Regions from separate parts of the Bradyrhizobium sp. SZCCHNR3119 genome, predicted to be linked through region 1. Evidence: predicted binding sites of a transcription regulator. Region 1 holds the regulator's gene; the other holds the start of a gene.
What was found. Region 1 encodes PhoB, which activates phosphate uptake and scavenging genes when phosphate is short. Its sites were predicted from a motif close to TGTCATNNANCTGTCAT; they were not measured.
Positions count from the first base shown of each region.

Region 1 (7,452 bases):
TCGGCGGCATCATGCTGGCGCTCGGCCGGGCGCTCGGCGAGACCATGGCAGTGACGTTCATCATCGGCAACTCGTTCCGCATCTCCTCGTCGATCTTCGCGCCGGGCACCACGATCTCGGCGGCGATCGCATCGGAATTCCAGGAGAGCGACGGTTTGCACCAGTCGGCCCTGATTCTGCTCGGACTGTTGCTGTTCGTTCTCACCTTCTTCGTGCTCGCCGGCGCGCGCCTGATGCTGCTGCGGCTCGAAGCCAAGGCCGGAAAATAAGCCGGATGGATAGGGCAGGAGAGATCGCATGACGTCTACCGATACGCCCATCAATCCGGCCAACCGGATCTATGGCCGCCGCCGCCGCAAGGACATCTTCGTCCGTGCGCTGTGCGTGCTTGCCGCGCTGTTCGGCGTGACCTGGCTCGCACTGATCCTGATCGATCTGCTCTACCAGGGCCTGGCTGGCCTGACCGTGCAGGTCTTCGCGACCGATACGCCGCCGCCGGGATCGAGCGACGGCGGCCTGCGCAACGCCATCGTAGGCTCGATCATCATGACGGTCTTCGGCGTCGGCGTCGGTGCTCCACTCGGCTTGTTCGCCGGCACCTACCTCGCCGAGTATGGTCGCCATGACCGGTTGACTTCGGTGATCCGTTTCATCAACGACATCCTGCTCTCTGCCCCATCCATCATCATCGGCCTGTTCATCTATGGCGCGGTCGTGGTTCCGATGGGCGGCTTCTCGGCCATCGCGGGCTGTCTGGCGCTTGCCGTGATCGTGATTCCGGTCGTGCTGCGCACCACCGAGGACATGCTGCTGCTGGTGCCCAATCCGCTGCGTGAGGCCGCCTCCGCACTTGGCCTGCCGCGTTCGCTGGTGATCCGGCGCATCGCCTATCGCGCGGCGCGCTCCGGCTTGATCACGGGCGTCCTGCTGGCGACCGCTCGCGTGGCCGGCGAGACCGCGCCGCTCCTGTTCACTGCGTTGTCGAACCAGTTCTGGAGCCTCGATCTTACCCACACGATGGCCAACCTGCCGGTGACCATCAACAACTTCGTCCAGAGCCCCTATGCCTATTGGAAGCAGCTGGCCTGGACCGGGGCCCTTTTGATTACCTTGACCGTACTTGCCCTGAACATCGGGGCCCGCATTCTGGGCGCCGAGAGGAGCGCAAAATGACCGACATGTCTGTTTCCGTCTCAAGTCCGGCGGGCGTCATTCCGAACAAATCCTTGCCGGACGCCCCGGCGAAGGTGACGGTCCGGAACCTGAACTTTTATTACGGCGATCACCATGCGCTGAAGAACATCAACCTGTCGCTCGGAACCAACCGGGTGACGGCCTTCATCGGACCGTCCGGCTGCGGCAAGTCCACGCTGCTGCGCATCTTCAACCGGATGTATGATCTGTATCCGGGCCAGCGCGCCGAAGGCCAGCTGATGCTGGACAACACCAACATCCTCGACCCCAAGCTCGACCTGAACCTCTTGCGTGCGCGCGTCGGCATGGTGTTCCAGAAGCCGACGCCGTTCCCGATGACGATCTACGAGAACATCGCCTTCGGCATCCGCCTGTATGAGAAGATCTCCAAATCCGAGATGGATGACCGGGTCGAGAAGGCGTTGCGCGGCGGCGCGCTGTGGAACGAGGTCAAGGACAAGCTCAACGCCTCGGGCCTGAGCCTTTCCGGCGGCCAGCAACAGCGTCTCTGTATTGCCCGCACCGTTGCGGTGCGTCCCGAGGTGATCCTGTTCGACGAGCCGTGCTCGGCGCTCGATCCGATCTCGACCGCCAAGGTCGAGGAGTTGATCCAGGAGCTGTCGGACAACTACACGATCGCGATCGTGACCCACAACATGCAGCAGGCGGCCCGCGTCTCCGACAAGACCGCCTTCATGTATCTCGGCGAGCTGATCGAGTTCGACGATACCAGCAAGATCTTCACCTCGCCGAGCGATCGGCGGACCCAGGACTACATCACCGGCCGCTTCGGCTGATGCCGGAAACGGACCCCTTGCATCGGTCGGCAAGGGGCAGTTGGCTGAGGCAGCGAGACCCGAATTGACGCGCCGGACTACGACGGCATTGCCGAGGAGACAGACATGGCCAGTGAACATACCGTCAAGGCGTTTGACAGTGACCTGCAGGAGCTGACGCGGCTGGTCGCGGAGATGGGCGGCTTGGCCGAGCGGCTGATCGTGGATTCCGTCGACGCGCTGGTGCGGCGCGACGTCGCGCTCGGCGAGCGGGTGATCCAGACGGACGCCGAGATCGACAGTCTGCAGCGGCTGATCGAGGAGCGCGCGGTGCTCACCATCGCCCGCCGGCAGCCGATGGCGGTGGACCTGCGCGAGATCGTCGGCGCGATGCGGGTTGCGACCGACCTCGAGCGGATCGGCGACCTCGCCAAGAACATCGGCAAGCGCGTCGCCGCGCTGGAGAGCGATTTCCATCCCTTGAAGCTGATCCGCGGTTTGGAGCACATGACCGACCTGGTGCAGTCGCAGGTCAAGTCGGTGCTCGACGCCTATGCCGCCCACGATCTGCCGGCGGCGATGACGGTGTGGAAGGGCGACGAGGAGGTCGACGCCATCTGCACCTCGCTGTTCCGCGAGCTGCTCACCTACATGATGGAAGATCCCCGCAACATCTCGTTCTGCATTCACCTGATGTTCTGCGCCAAGAACATCGAACGGATCGGCGATCATGCGACCAACATCGCGGAAACCGTGTTCTACATGATCGAAGGCCAGCCGATGATCGACAAGCGTCCGAAGGGCGACATGACGTCCTTCGCGGCCACCGCCCCCGGAAACTGAGAGAGAAGCTGAGCGATGAGTGCGCGCATTCTGGTTGTGGAAGACGAGGAAGCGCTGACGACGCTGCTGCGCTACAATCTCGAGACCGAAGGTTACGAGGTCGAGACGGTTGCGCGCGGCGACGACGCCGACACGCGACTGAAGGAACGGGTGCCCGATCTCGTGGTGCTGGACTGGATGCTGCCGGGCCTGTCCGGCATCGAGCTGTGCCGGCGCCTGCGCGCCCGGCCCGAGACCAAGCAGCTGCCGATCATCATGCTGACGGCGCGCGGCGAGGAGAGCGAGCGGGTCCGCGGGCTCGCCACCGGGGCGGACGATTACATCGTCAAGCCGTTCTCGGTGCCCGAGCTGTTGGCCCGCGTGAAGGGTCTGCTCCGCCGCGCGAGCCCCGAGCGGCTCGCCACCGTGCTCGCCTATGGCGACATCGAGCTCGATCGCGAGAAGCGCCGCGTCGCCCGCTCCGGCCGGCCGATCGATCTCGGGCCGACCGAATATCGGCTGCTTGAGTTCTTCCTGGAACATCCGGGCCGCGTGTTCAGCCGCGAGCAGCTGCTCGACAGCGTCTGGGGCCGCGACATCTACATCGACGAGCGTACGGTGGACGTGCACATCGGACGCTTGCGCAAGCTGCTCAATCCGGGACGCGAACAGGATCCGATCCGCACCGTGCGTGGCGCGGGCTATGCGCTCGACGACCGCTTTGCGAAGGCGGAATCGTGAGCTGAGGGCGATCGCGCGGCGACAAACAGCGCCCGATCAAAGGCGGAGCTTCGGCTCCGCCTTTTTTGTCATGACAAGCGCGCTTGCAACGTGCGCCGCCGTCATCCCGGCGAACGCCGGTACCCATAACCGCAAATGCTGATGATAGAGCTGCAGCTGTAGCTAACATCCATCATAACCACGCCCGCCGGTGGTTATGGGTCCCCGCGTTCGCGGGGACGACAGCTGATGGCTGAGCTAACAGCGCGTCCAAGATGCGCAACAGATCAGCGTGCCGGGCTCTTGCCGGGGTGACGACGGCGATCGGCCGCGGGCTGATAGGCGATGCGCGAATGCTGCGCGCAATAGGGCAGGCCGTTCAGCGCCTTGCCGCCGCAGAAGAAGAAGTCCGCGCTGGCGGGATCGCCGACCGGCCAGTGGCAGGTGCCTTCGCGGAGCTCGAGCAGCGACAGCCGCTGGTTCATCGGCACCACATTGTCGAAGGTGATCGGATCGGGCTCCGTCTCGACCTCGAACACCTGGGCGAGCGCGGTATTGCCGCGCGCCACCGGGCGGGCCACCCGCATCATCGGCTGAGCGGGGCGCGCCTTGCGCTGACGCGGAGCGGCGGCGGCAGGGCTCTTGGCGCGACCGGAGAGGCCGAGCCTGTGGACCTTGCCGATCACGGCGTTGCGCGTCACATTTCCGAGCTCCGCTGCGATCTGGCTGGCCGACAGTCCGGCCTCCCAGAGCTTTTTCAACTGCTCGACGCGATCGTCCGACCAGGTCAATACCGTCATCGCACCTTTCCCTTCGCGTTTCGCTGGCCAGTTTCGGGACAGCGCTGCGGTGCCAAACTCACGAAAATCCCTGCTCGCAGAATCCCTTAGCCCTCGCCGGGCGCGAGATGCGCGCCCGGACGTGTACGCCGAACCACCGAACTCTTAAGGATCAGACCTGCTGCACGAGATGTCGTACTCGATGCGAAAAACGCTACAATATGCCGTGACTCCCGCGCAAGAGTCGGGGGCCACCGTCCACACCTTCCGTCGATGTGGACCGGGAACGCTTAGCACTGTCATCGACCGGAAACCCCACCTGTTCCGCGCTGAGGCGGCTGGCTCACGCGTGTTGACAGCGAACGTCCTGCGCATACAATAGTTGTCCGTGCCGCCTTGAAAAGGCGGCACATTTTGTTTTCCAGGGCCGGGTCCCGGGTGCGCGATGGCGCTGCTTTGCGCCTCCTCGTGCGCGTCTTGACCGGCCCGTCAGCTCAAGTGATCAGCCATGACGGACGTCGCGTCGCATCTGCTCCCCGTATTTGCCCGGATCGATCTCGCCTTCGAGCGCGGCGAGGGCGCCTGGCTGATCGCGACCAATGGCGAGCGCTATCTCGACTTCACCTCCGGCGTCGCCGTGAATGCGCTGGGTCACGCGCATCCGCATTTGGTGAAGGCGCTGCAGGAGCAGGCGACCAAGCTCTGGCACATGTCGAACCTGTTCAAGAGCCCGGACGGCGAGCGGCTTGCGGCGCGGCTGTGCGAGCAGAGCTTCGCCGACTACGTGTTCTTCGCCAATTCCGGCGCCGAAGCGATGGAATGCGCGATCAAGATCACGCGCAAGCATCACGCCGCCAAGGGGCATCCGGAACGTTACCGCATCGTTACGTTCGAGGGCGCGTTCCACGGCCGCACGCTGGCGACGCTCGCGGCCACCGGCTCGGCCAAATATCTCGACGGCTTCGGCCCGCCGATGGATGGTTTCGACCAAGTCCCGCTCGGCGATCTCGAAGCGGTGAAGAAGGCGATCGGCCCGCACACCGCGGGCATCTTGATCGAGCCGGTGCAAGGTGAGGGTGGCGTGCGCACCGCGCCGCTGGGCTTCTACAAGGCCCTGCGCGAGCTCTGCAACGCGCACGGCCTGCTGCTCGTGTTCGACGAGGTGCAGACTGGCATGGGCCGCACCGGCGAGCTGTTCGCGCATCGCTGGCTCGGGGTCGAGCCCGACGTGATGTCGCTGGCGAAAGCGCTCGGCGGCGGTTTCCCGATCGGCGCGTGCCTCGCCACGGCCGATGCTGCGGCCGGCATGACGGCGGGCTCGCATGGTTCGACCTTCGGCGGCAACCCGCTGGCGGTGGCCGCGGCCAATGCGGTGCTGGACGTGATGCTGGCGCCGGGCTTCTTCGAGCACGCGCGCAAGATGTCGCTGCTGCTCAAGCAGAAGCTCGCCGCCGTGATCGATCGCCACCCGGAGGTGATCTCCGAGGTCCGCGGCGAAGGTCTCTTGATCGGCATCAAGGCCGTGGTTCCGTCGGCCGATCTGATCGCGGCGCTCCGCGACGAGAAGCTGTTGACCGTCGGCGCCGGCGACAACGTGGTGCGCTTCCTGCCGCCCTTGATCGTCAACGAAACCGAGATCGAAGAGTCGGTGCAGCGGCTCGATCGCGCCTGTACGGCGCTATCGAGCGGTCAGTCGAAGCAGGCAGCCGCGTCATGAGTAAGACCCCCCGTCATTTCCTCGACATATCTGAGGTTCCGCTACCCGAGCTGCGCTCCATGCTCGCGCTGTCCAGCGACATGAAGAAGAAGCTGAAGGCGCACGAGCCGGCGAAGAAGCCGCTCGAGGGCAAGGTGTTGGCGATGATCTTCGAGAAGCCCTCGACGCGCACCCGCGTCTCCTTCGACGTCGGCATGCGCCAGCTCGGCGGCGAGTCGATCATGCTGACCGGCGCCGAAATGCAGCTCGGCCGCGGCGAGACCATCGCCGACACCGCGCGCGTGCTGTCGCGTTATGTCGATGCCATCATGATACGGATCCTGAGCCACGATGCGCTGCTCGAGCTCGCGGAGTATGCCACCGTGCCCGTCATCAACGGGCTGACGCGGCGCTCGCATCCCTGCCAGGTGATGGCCGACGTGATGACGTTCGAGGAGCACCGCGGGTCCATCGAGGGCCGTACCGTGGCCTGGAGCGGCGACGACAACAACGTTTTGGCCTCCTGGGCCCACGCCGCGGAGCGCTTCAACTTCAGGCTCAATGTCGCGACCCCGCCGCAGCTCGCGCCGGGCAAGGTGATGAAGGATTTCATCCGCGCCACGAACGCGGATATTCGCCTTGGCCATGATCCGGAAGAGGCGGTTGCGGGCGCTGATTGCGTCGTCACCGATACTTGGGTGTCGATGGGCGACAAGGACGGCGAGCATCGCCACAATCTGCTCAAGCCCTATCAGGTCAATTCCAAGCTGATGTCGCTGGCAAAGCAGGACGCGATCTTCATGCACTGTCTGCCCGCCCATCGCGGCGAGGAGGTCACCGACGAGGTGATCGACGGCCCGCAATCGGTGGTGTTCGACGAGGCCGAAAACCGCCTGCATGCCCAGAAGGGCATTCTGGCCTGGTGCTTTGGGGCGGGAGCTTAAGGCCGCTCCACGAGCTGACGAACGATCTCGCCGTAGGTGCGCCGCGATTCATCACGAGCCGCCCGTTCAAGCAGTATATTCTGGATTTCGTCTGTTTCGAACGGCGGCTCGTGATCGAGATCGATGGAAGCCAGCACGCGTCATCGGCGACTGACGTCGCAAGAGATCATGTACTCGCGCTCGAGGGGTTCGCTGTTGCGCGGTATTGGAACAATGATGTGCTGCAGCGTCGAACGGCTGTCATGGAAGATATTCTCGCAAGGCTCGGCGCGGCGTGAAAGACCCCTCACCCGGCGCGCTGTCGCTGCGCGTCATCGCGCCACCCTCTCCCACAAGGGGAGAGGGTGCACTGAGCTCGGCGCGAGAGCAGAGGTCCATCGCCCCTTTCCATTTACTATCATCGACCCCATCTAGAGGCCCATGATGGCCAATTCTCCCGACATTGAAATCAAACTTCAAAGCGATATCCGCGCGCCGTCGGCCGTGCCGGTCGACGACGCCGTGCTGCCGTTCGAGGTCGC
Region 1 is NZ_JAUEUV010000001.1:2,075,167-2,082,618, reverse strand. It holds gene pstC (phosphate ABC transporter permease subunit PstC) at 1-269, shown strand, start outside; gene pstA (phosphate ABC transporter permease PstA) at 298-1,173, shown strand; gene pstB (phosphate ABC transporter ATP-binding protein PstB) at 1,170-1,991, shown strand; gene phoU (phosphate signaling complex protein PhoU) at 2,097-2,813, shown strand; gene phoB (phosphate regulon transcriptional regulator PhoB) at 2,829-3,533, shown strand; gene QX034_RS09840 (GcrA family cell cycle regulator) at 3,800-4,312, opposite strand; gene QX034_RS09835 (aspartate aminotransferase family protein) at 4,800-6,008, shown strand; gene argF (ornithine carbamoyltransferase) at 6,005-6,931, shown strand; gene QX034_RS09825 (hypothetical protein) at 6,928-7,068, opposite strand; gene QX034_RS09820 (DUF559 domain-containing protein) at 7,009-7,209, shown strand; gene QX034_RS09815 (Hsp33 family molecular chaperone) at 7,352-7,452, shown strand, end outside.

Region 2 (7,452 bases), on a different contig from region 1:
GCGGCCTTCGGCCGGCAAGATCGTCTATAACGGGCAGGACATTACCGCGATGGCGCCGGCCGATGTCGCGCGCCTCGGGCTGGTCCGCTCGTTTCAGATCTCGGCGGTATTTCCGCATCTGACGGCGTTGGAGAACGTCCGCGTCGCATTGCAGCGCCAGCACGGCAGCTCGTTCGATTTCTGGCGTTCCAAGTCGGTGCTGAACCGTTTCAATGGCCGGGCGCACGAGCTTCTGAACGACGTGGGCCTGAGCGAATTCGCCAACACGCCGGCGGTCGAGATGCCGTATGGACGCAAGCGTGCACTTGAGATCGCGACGACGCTGGCGCTCGATCCGGAAATGATGCTGCTCGACGAGCCGATGGCCGGCATGGGGCACGAGGACATCGACAAGATCGCGGCGCTCATCAAGCGGATCTCCGCCAAGTACACCATCCTGATGGTCGAACATAATCTGAGCGTCGTCGCCAATCTCTCCGACATCATCACCGTGCTCACGCGCGGCCAGGTGCTGACCGAAGGTCCTTATTCCGAACTCTCCAAGGACGAACGGGTCAAGGAAGCCTATCTGGGAGCCGGTCATGCCTGAGGTGATGGTCGCGACCCGAGGCGCAGAGACCGCTGCGACCGACACCATTCTCGAGGTCAAAAATCTCGAGGCCTGGTACGGCGAATCCCACATTCTGCACGGCATGAACTTCAACGTGAATGCCGGCGAGGTGGTTACGCTGCTCGGCCGCAACGGCGCCGGCAAGACCACGACGTTGAAGTCGATCATGGGGATCATCGGCAAGCGCACAGGCTCGGTGCGCTTCAACGAGCGCGAATTGATCCGCATGACCTCCGACAAGATCGCGCGGCTCGGCATCGCGCTGTGTCCGGAGGAGCGCGGCATCTTCGCGAGCCTGGACGTGCGTGAGAACCTGCTGCTGCCGCCGGTAGTCCGCGCCGGCGGACTTTCGCTCGAGCAGATCTTCGAGCTGTTTCCGAACCTGAAGGAGCGCTTGAAGAGCCAGGGGACCAAGCTCTCCGGCGGCGAGCAGCAGATGCTGGCGATCGCGCGCATCCTGCGCACCGGTGCGAGCCTGTTGATGCTGGACGAGCCGACCGAGGGCCTCGCTCCGGTGATCATTCAGCAGATCGGCCACACCATCGCGCGGCTGAAGAAGGAGGGCTTTACGATCCTCCTGGTCGAACAGAACTTCCGTTTCGCCTCCACCGTGGCCGACCGCTATTTCGTCGTCGAACACGGCAAGGTGATCGACGGCTTTTCCAATGCCGAACTGCCGGCCAATATGGACAAGCTGCACAGCTATCTCGGCGTCTGACGGCCGCCGAGGCCTTGCGCCGACGGATGCCGGGACGGAAAGCATCAGGATAGGCGTCGCCAAACGACGCCAACGCAATCGACGACGAGCGAAACGACGAAGAGACACCAAGGATGCAAGCCCTCTACGCACAGCTTCTGGTCGGACTGATCAACGGCTCGTTCTACGCGCTGCTCAGTCTCGGGCTTGCCGTCATCTTCGGCATGCTCAACATCATCAACTTCGCCCATGGCGCGCTCTACATGATGGGCGCGTTCTGCGCCTATTTTCTCCTGAACGTCACTGGACTCGGCTATTGGTGGGCGCTGATCCTGGCGCCGATCGCGGTCGGGATCTTCGGTATGATCCTGGAGCGCACGCTCCTGCAGTGGCTGGCCGGCCTCGACCATCTCTACGGCCTGTTACTCACCTTCGGCATCGCGCTGATCGTGCAGGGCGTCTTCCAGAACTATTTCGGCTCCTCTGGTCTGCCCTATTCGATCCCAGAGCAGCTCCGCGGCGGCATGAATCTCGGCTTCATGTTCTTGCCCGTCTATCGCGGCTGGGTCGTGGTGTTTTCGCTCGTCGTCTGCGTCGCCACCTGGTTCCTGATCGAGCGCACCCGGCTCGGTGCTTACCTGCGCGCCGCGACCGAAAATCCCACCTTGGTGCGTGCCTTTGGCATCAACGTGCCACGCATGATCACGCTGACCTACGGGCTTGGTGTCGGTCTTGCCGCGCTCGCCGGCGTATTGTCGGCGCCGATCAACCAGGTCCGCCCGCTGATGGGGGCCGACCTCATCATCGTCGTCTTCGCGGTCGTCGTGATCGGCGGCATGGGCTCGATCATGGGCTCGATCATCACCGGCTTTGCGCTCGGCGTGATCGAGGGATTGACCAAGTATTTCTATCCCGAGGCTTCCAACACCGTGGTCTTCGTACTCATGGTCCTGGTGTTGCTGGTGAAGCCGACGGGTCTGACCGGACGGGCCGCCTGACATGACTTCGATCACCGACGCTACATTGCCGATCACCCCGCGCGCGATGCGCGACGAAATGATCGCCTTCGTCATCATGGCAGCGCTGCTTGCGCTGGTGCCGTGGACCGGGATCTATCCCTTCTTCGTGATGCAGGCGCTGTGCTTTGCGCTGCTCGCCTGCGCCTTCAACCTCTTGATCGGCTATGGCGGCCTGCTGTCATTTGGCCACGCGATGTTCCTGGGCACGGCCGGCTATTGCAGCGCGCACGCCTTGAAACTGTGGGGCTTGCCGCCGGAGCTCGGCATCCTGGTCGGCGTCGCGGGAGCCTTCGCGCTTTCGGTCGTCACCGGCTATATCTCGATCCGGCGCCAGGGCATCTATTTCTCGATGATCACGCTGGCGCTGTCGCAGTTGCTCTATTTCATCTATCTGCAGACGCCGTTCACCCATGGCGAAGACGGCATCCAGGGCATCCCGCAGGGGCACCTGTTCGGCATCTTCGATCTGTCGAAGTCGACGGTCCTGTACTATGTCGTGCTGGTGGGCTTTCTCGCCGGCTTTCTGCTGATCTTCCGGACCATCAACTCGCCCTTCGGCGAGGTGCTGAAGTCGATCCGGGAAAACGAGCAGCGGGCCATCTCCCTCGGTTACAAGACCGACCAGTACAAGCTGCTGGCCTTCATCCTGTCGGGGACGATCGCAGGCTTTGCCGGCGCGCTGAAAGTGTTCGTGGCGCAGAACGCCTCGCTGACCGACGTGCACTGGTCGATGTCGGGCGAGATCGTGCTGATGACCCTGGTCGGTGGTCTGGGGACGGTGTTCGGACCGGTCGTCGGCGCCTTCGTGATCATCGCCATGCAGCAATATCTGGCCGGGTTCGGCCAGTGGGTGACAGTGATCCAGGGCGTGATCTTCGTCGCCTGTGTGCTGACCTTCCGCCGCGGCGTGGTCGGCGAGATCGCCCATTTGTTTCGGCGCTCGCTCTAGCCGTTGATATTGCAGCAATTTTTTGCCCAAGAAAGCGGTGGACGACGAGGCTTCCGCTTCTATCGGAACGCGATCCGCGTTATGACAGATTTGTGACGGGCCGCCCTCGGCCCGTTTCCGATCGATGGATCTCGTCTCATGCTGCACTTGTTTCGCGCCGTCCTCCCCAAGGAGGAGCGCTTTTTCGACCTGTTCGCTCGCCACAACAAGGTGGTGATCGAGGGGGCACTGGCGCTGCAGGACATGCTGAAGGGTGGCGATGACATCCTTATGCACTGCCAACGGGTCAACCAGTTCGAGAACGAGGCCGACAACGTCACCCGCGAGGTGCTGACGGCTGTTCGCCGGACCTTCATCACGCCGTTCGATCGCGGAGATATCAAGAGTCTGATCACCTCGATGGACGACGCGATCGATCAGATGCAGCAGACCGCCAAGGCGGTCATGATGTTCGAGGTCAAGGAGTTCGAGCCGACCATGCGCGAGATGGGCGGGCTCCTGGTCGAATGCGCCAATCTGACCGGCCGGGCTTTGCCGCTGCTGCGGGCGATCGGCCAGAATGTGCCGATGATCACCGCCATCACCGAAGAGATGACCAAGCTCGAGGGCCGCGTCGACGATCTCCACGACATCGGGCTGAAGGAGCTGTTCCTCAAGCACCGCCACGCCAACACCATGGACTTCATCATCGGCGCCGAGATCTACGACCACCTGGAGAAGGTCGCCGACCGTTTCGACGACGTCGCCAATGAGATCAATTCGATCATGATCGAACAGGTGTAGGGCGCCGTCGTGGATGCTCCTCTCGGTCTTCCGCTCCTGGTCGGGTTGATCGCGGTCGCGCTCGCCTTCGATTTCCTGAACGGGCTGCATGACGCCGCCAACTCCATCGCGACGATCGTGTCGACGCGGGTGCTGCGGCCGCAATATGCGGTGTTCTGGGCGGCCTTTTTCAACTTCATTGCCTTCGGGGTGTTCGGTCTGCATGTCGCCCAGACCATCGGCACCGGCATCATCGAACCTTCGGTCGTCGACGCGCAGGTGATCTTCGCCGCGCTGCTCGGCGCCATCGCCTGGAACCTGATCACCTGGGCGGCCGGCATTCCATCGTCCAGCTCCCACGCCTTGATCGGGGGCCTGGTCGGGGCAGGGGTGGCCAAGGCGGGTCTGTCGGCGACCGTGTGGAGCGGGCTGTCGAAGACGGTGCTTGCGATCGTGCTGTCGCCGCTGCTCGGGCTGGTCCTGGCCATGATCCTGGTCGCGATCGTCTCCTGGGCCTCGGTGCGCTCCACGCCCTTTGCGGTGGACCGGGCCTTTCGCATCCTGCAGTTCGCCTCGGCCTCGCTCTATTCGCTCGGCCATGGCGGCAACGACGCCCAGAAGACGATGGGCATCATCGCGGTGCTGCTCTATTCGCAGGGGTATCTCGGGGGCGACTTCGGCATTCCATTCTGGGTCGTGCTGTCGTGCCAGGCGGCGATGGCGCTGGGCACCCTGATGGGCGGATGGCGGATCGTGCGCACCATGGGCCTGCGCATCACCAAGCTGACCCCGATGCAGGGTTTCTGCGCCGAGACTGGGGGCGCGATCACGCTGTTCATGGCGACTGCGCTGGGCGTGCCGGTCTCGACCACCCACACGATCACGGGCGCCATCGTCGGTGTCGGAGCGGCCCGCCGGGCCTCGGCGGTCCGCTGGAACGTGGCCGGATCGATCGTCTATGCCTGGATCTTCACGATTCCGGCCTCGGCCCTGGTCGCCGCGCTGGCCTATTGGCTGGTCTCGGTGCTGCGGCACTGACCCGAAGGGACCGTTCCGGCAGTATTTCGCCGGTTGGAGTTGCGCTGCAAAACCCCTATATGAGGGGCGCGCAGCGGCCGTGATCCCGCGCGCTTCCCGTCACACATCACGTCCGACGCCCTCAAGACGCTCGCCGCCTCATGTCCGATTCCGCGCTTATGACCGAAACGCCAATCCGCTCGCCGCTCTCCGACGAGGTGGCACGACGGCGCACCTTTGCCATCATCTCGCATCCGGACGCCGGCAAGACCACGCTGACGGAAAAGCTGCTGCTGTTCGGCGGTGCCATCAATCTGGCCGGACAGGTCAAAGCCAAGGGCGAGCGCCGCAACACCCGCTCGGACTGGATGAAGATCGAGCGCGAGCGCGGCATCTCGGTCGTCACCTCGGTCATGACTTTCGAGTTCGAGGGGCTCGTGTTCAACCTGCTGGACACGCCGGGCCACGAGGACTTCAGCGAGGATACTTACCGCACGCTGACCGCGGTCGATTCCGCGGTCATGGTGATCGACGCCGCCAAGGGCATCGAGGCGCGCACGCGAAAACTGTTCGAGGTTTGCCGCCTGCGCGACATCCCGATCATCACCTTCATCAACAAGATGGATCGCGAGAGCCGCGATACTTTCGAGCTGATGGACGAGATCGAGAAGACGCTGGCGCTCGACACCACCCCGATGACGTGGCCCGTGGGCCGCGGCCGCGACTTCATCGGCACCTACGACATCCGTGACGGCGGCGTGCGCCTGCTCGAAGGCGGCGGCGCCAAGACCGGTGCTGCGCAGCAGATCGAGATCGGCGAACTTTCCAAGATCAATGCCAATCTCGATATCGGCCAGATCAAGGACGAGCTCGAACTGGTCAGGGAAGCCTGCAAGCCGTTCGAGCTGGAGGCGTTCCGAGAGGGCCATCTAACCCCGGTCTATTTCGGCAGCGCGCTGCGCAATTTCGGCGTCGGCGATCTGCTCGAAGGCCTCGGGCGCTATGCGCCGTCGCCGCGCGCCCAGGATTCCGACCTGCGCAAGGTCGACGCGGCCGAGCCGCGCATGAGCGCCTTCGTGTTCAAGATCCAGGCGAACATGGATCCCAACCATCGAGACCGCATCGCCTTCGCGCGGCTGTGCTCGGGCAAGCTCAGCCGCGGCATGAAGGCGAAGCTGGTGCGCACCGGCAAGACCATGCCGCTGTCGAGCCCGCAATTCTTCTTCGCGCAGGACCGTTCGGTGGCGGATGAGGCCTTTGCCGGCGATGTCGTCGGCATTCCCAATCACGGCTCGCTTCGCATCGGCGACACCCTGACCGAGGGCGAGGACCTGACCTTCGTCGGCGTGCCGAGCTTTGCGCCGGAAATCGTCCGCCGCGTGCGACTGACGGACGCGATGAAAGCGAAGAAACTGAAGGAAGCGCTGCAGCAGATGTCGGAGGAGGGCGTCGTGCAGGTGTTCCGGCCGCGCGATGGTGCACCGGCGCTGGTCGGCGTCGTCGGCCCGCTGCAGCTCGACGTCTTGAAGGCGCGGCTCGATGCCGAATATTCACTCCCGGTCGAATTCGAAGTCTCGGAATTCTCGCTGGCGCGCTGGATCTCGTGTGACGACAAGAAGAAGCTGGAGGCGTTCATCGCTGCCAACAATTCCGGCGTCGCCGACGACGTCGATGGCGATCCGGTGTTCCTGGCCAAGAACGAGTTCTATCTCGGCTACACCAAGGAGCGCGCCGAGGGCATCACCTTCTCCAACGTCAAGGACGTGAAGAAGCGGGCGTGATTTGATCATCTAAGGTCGGTCGTCCTCGCGAGGACAAAGGCTGTCCACCTCGTCATTCCGGGGCATCGCGAAGCGATGAGCCCGGAATCCATTTCGCGTCATGTTGCGCGGAACGAGCGCGTTCCGCGCGCCCCGGAATGACCAGTGGATGGACCTGCGCTCTACGGAATGACAAGCCGTAGCTCTACAAATTGATGATCCCGTGCCGCGCGGCGTGGGCGACCGCATCGGTGCGGCCGGTGGCGTCGAGCTTGTCCAACAACGAGCCGACGTGGAATTTGGCCGTGTGCACGGAGATGCCGAGCGCGCGGGCGATCTCCTTGTTCGAAGCTCCTTCGGCGAGCAGGGCCAGCACGTCGCGTTCGCGCGCGGTGAGCTGAAAACTGTCGGCGGTACCGTCCTCGGCAGGCTGCGGCGCGACCACGACGACATCGGCAGGCTCGCCCGGCGCCGCCAGGCGCAGGCCGCCGACTTTTCCGAGCAGCGCCGCAAGCCGGTCCGCAAGATCGGGATCGTCGAGATTGATCGCGATGACGATCGGCGGCCTCGTCTCCTCCGTCACGCGGCCGGCCTCTCGCCGATGGTGAGCGCAAAGCGGACCGGCTCGCCGCCGCGCA
Region 2 is NZ_JAUEUV010000002.1:49,651-57,102, forward strand. It holds gene QX034_RS27500 (ABC transporter ATP-binding protein) at 1-589, shown strand, start outside; gene QX034_RS27505 (ABC transporter ATP-binding protein) at 582-1,328, shown strand; gene QX034_RS27510 (branched-chain amino acid ABC transporter permease) at 1,442-2,305, shown strand; gene QX034_RS27515 (branched-chain amino acid ABC transporter permease) at 2,307-3,275, shown strand; gene QX034_RS27520 (DUF47 domain-containing protein) at 3,414-4,058, shown strand; gene QX034_RS27525 (anion permease) at 4,068-5,075, shown strand; gene QX034_RS27530 (peptide chain release factor 3) at 5,216-6,835, shown strand; gene QX034_RS27535 (helix-turn-helix transcriptional regulator) at 7,020-7,397, opposite strand; gene QX034_RS27540 (S1C family serine protease) at 7,394-7,452, opposite strand, start outside.
Region 2: QX034_RS27520 (DUF47 domain-containing protein) is a predicted target of PhoB. The motif match lies at 3,357-3,373, and genes of this name have one in related genera.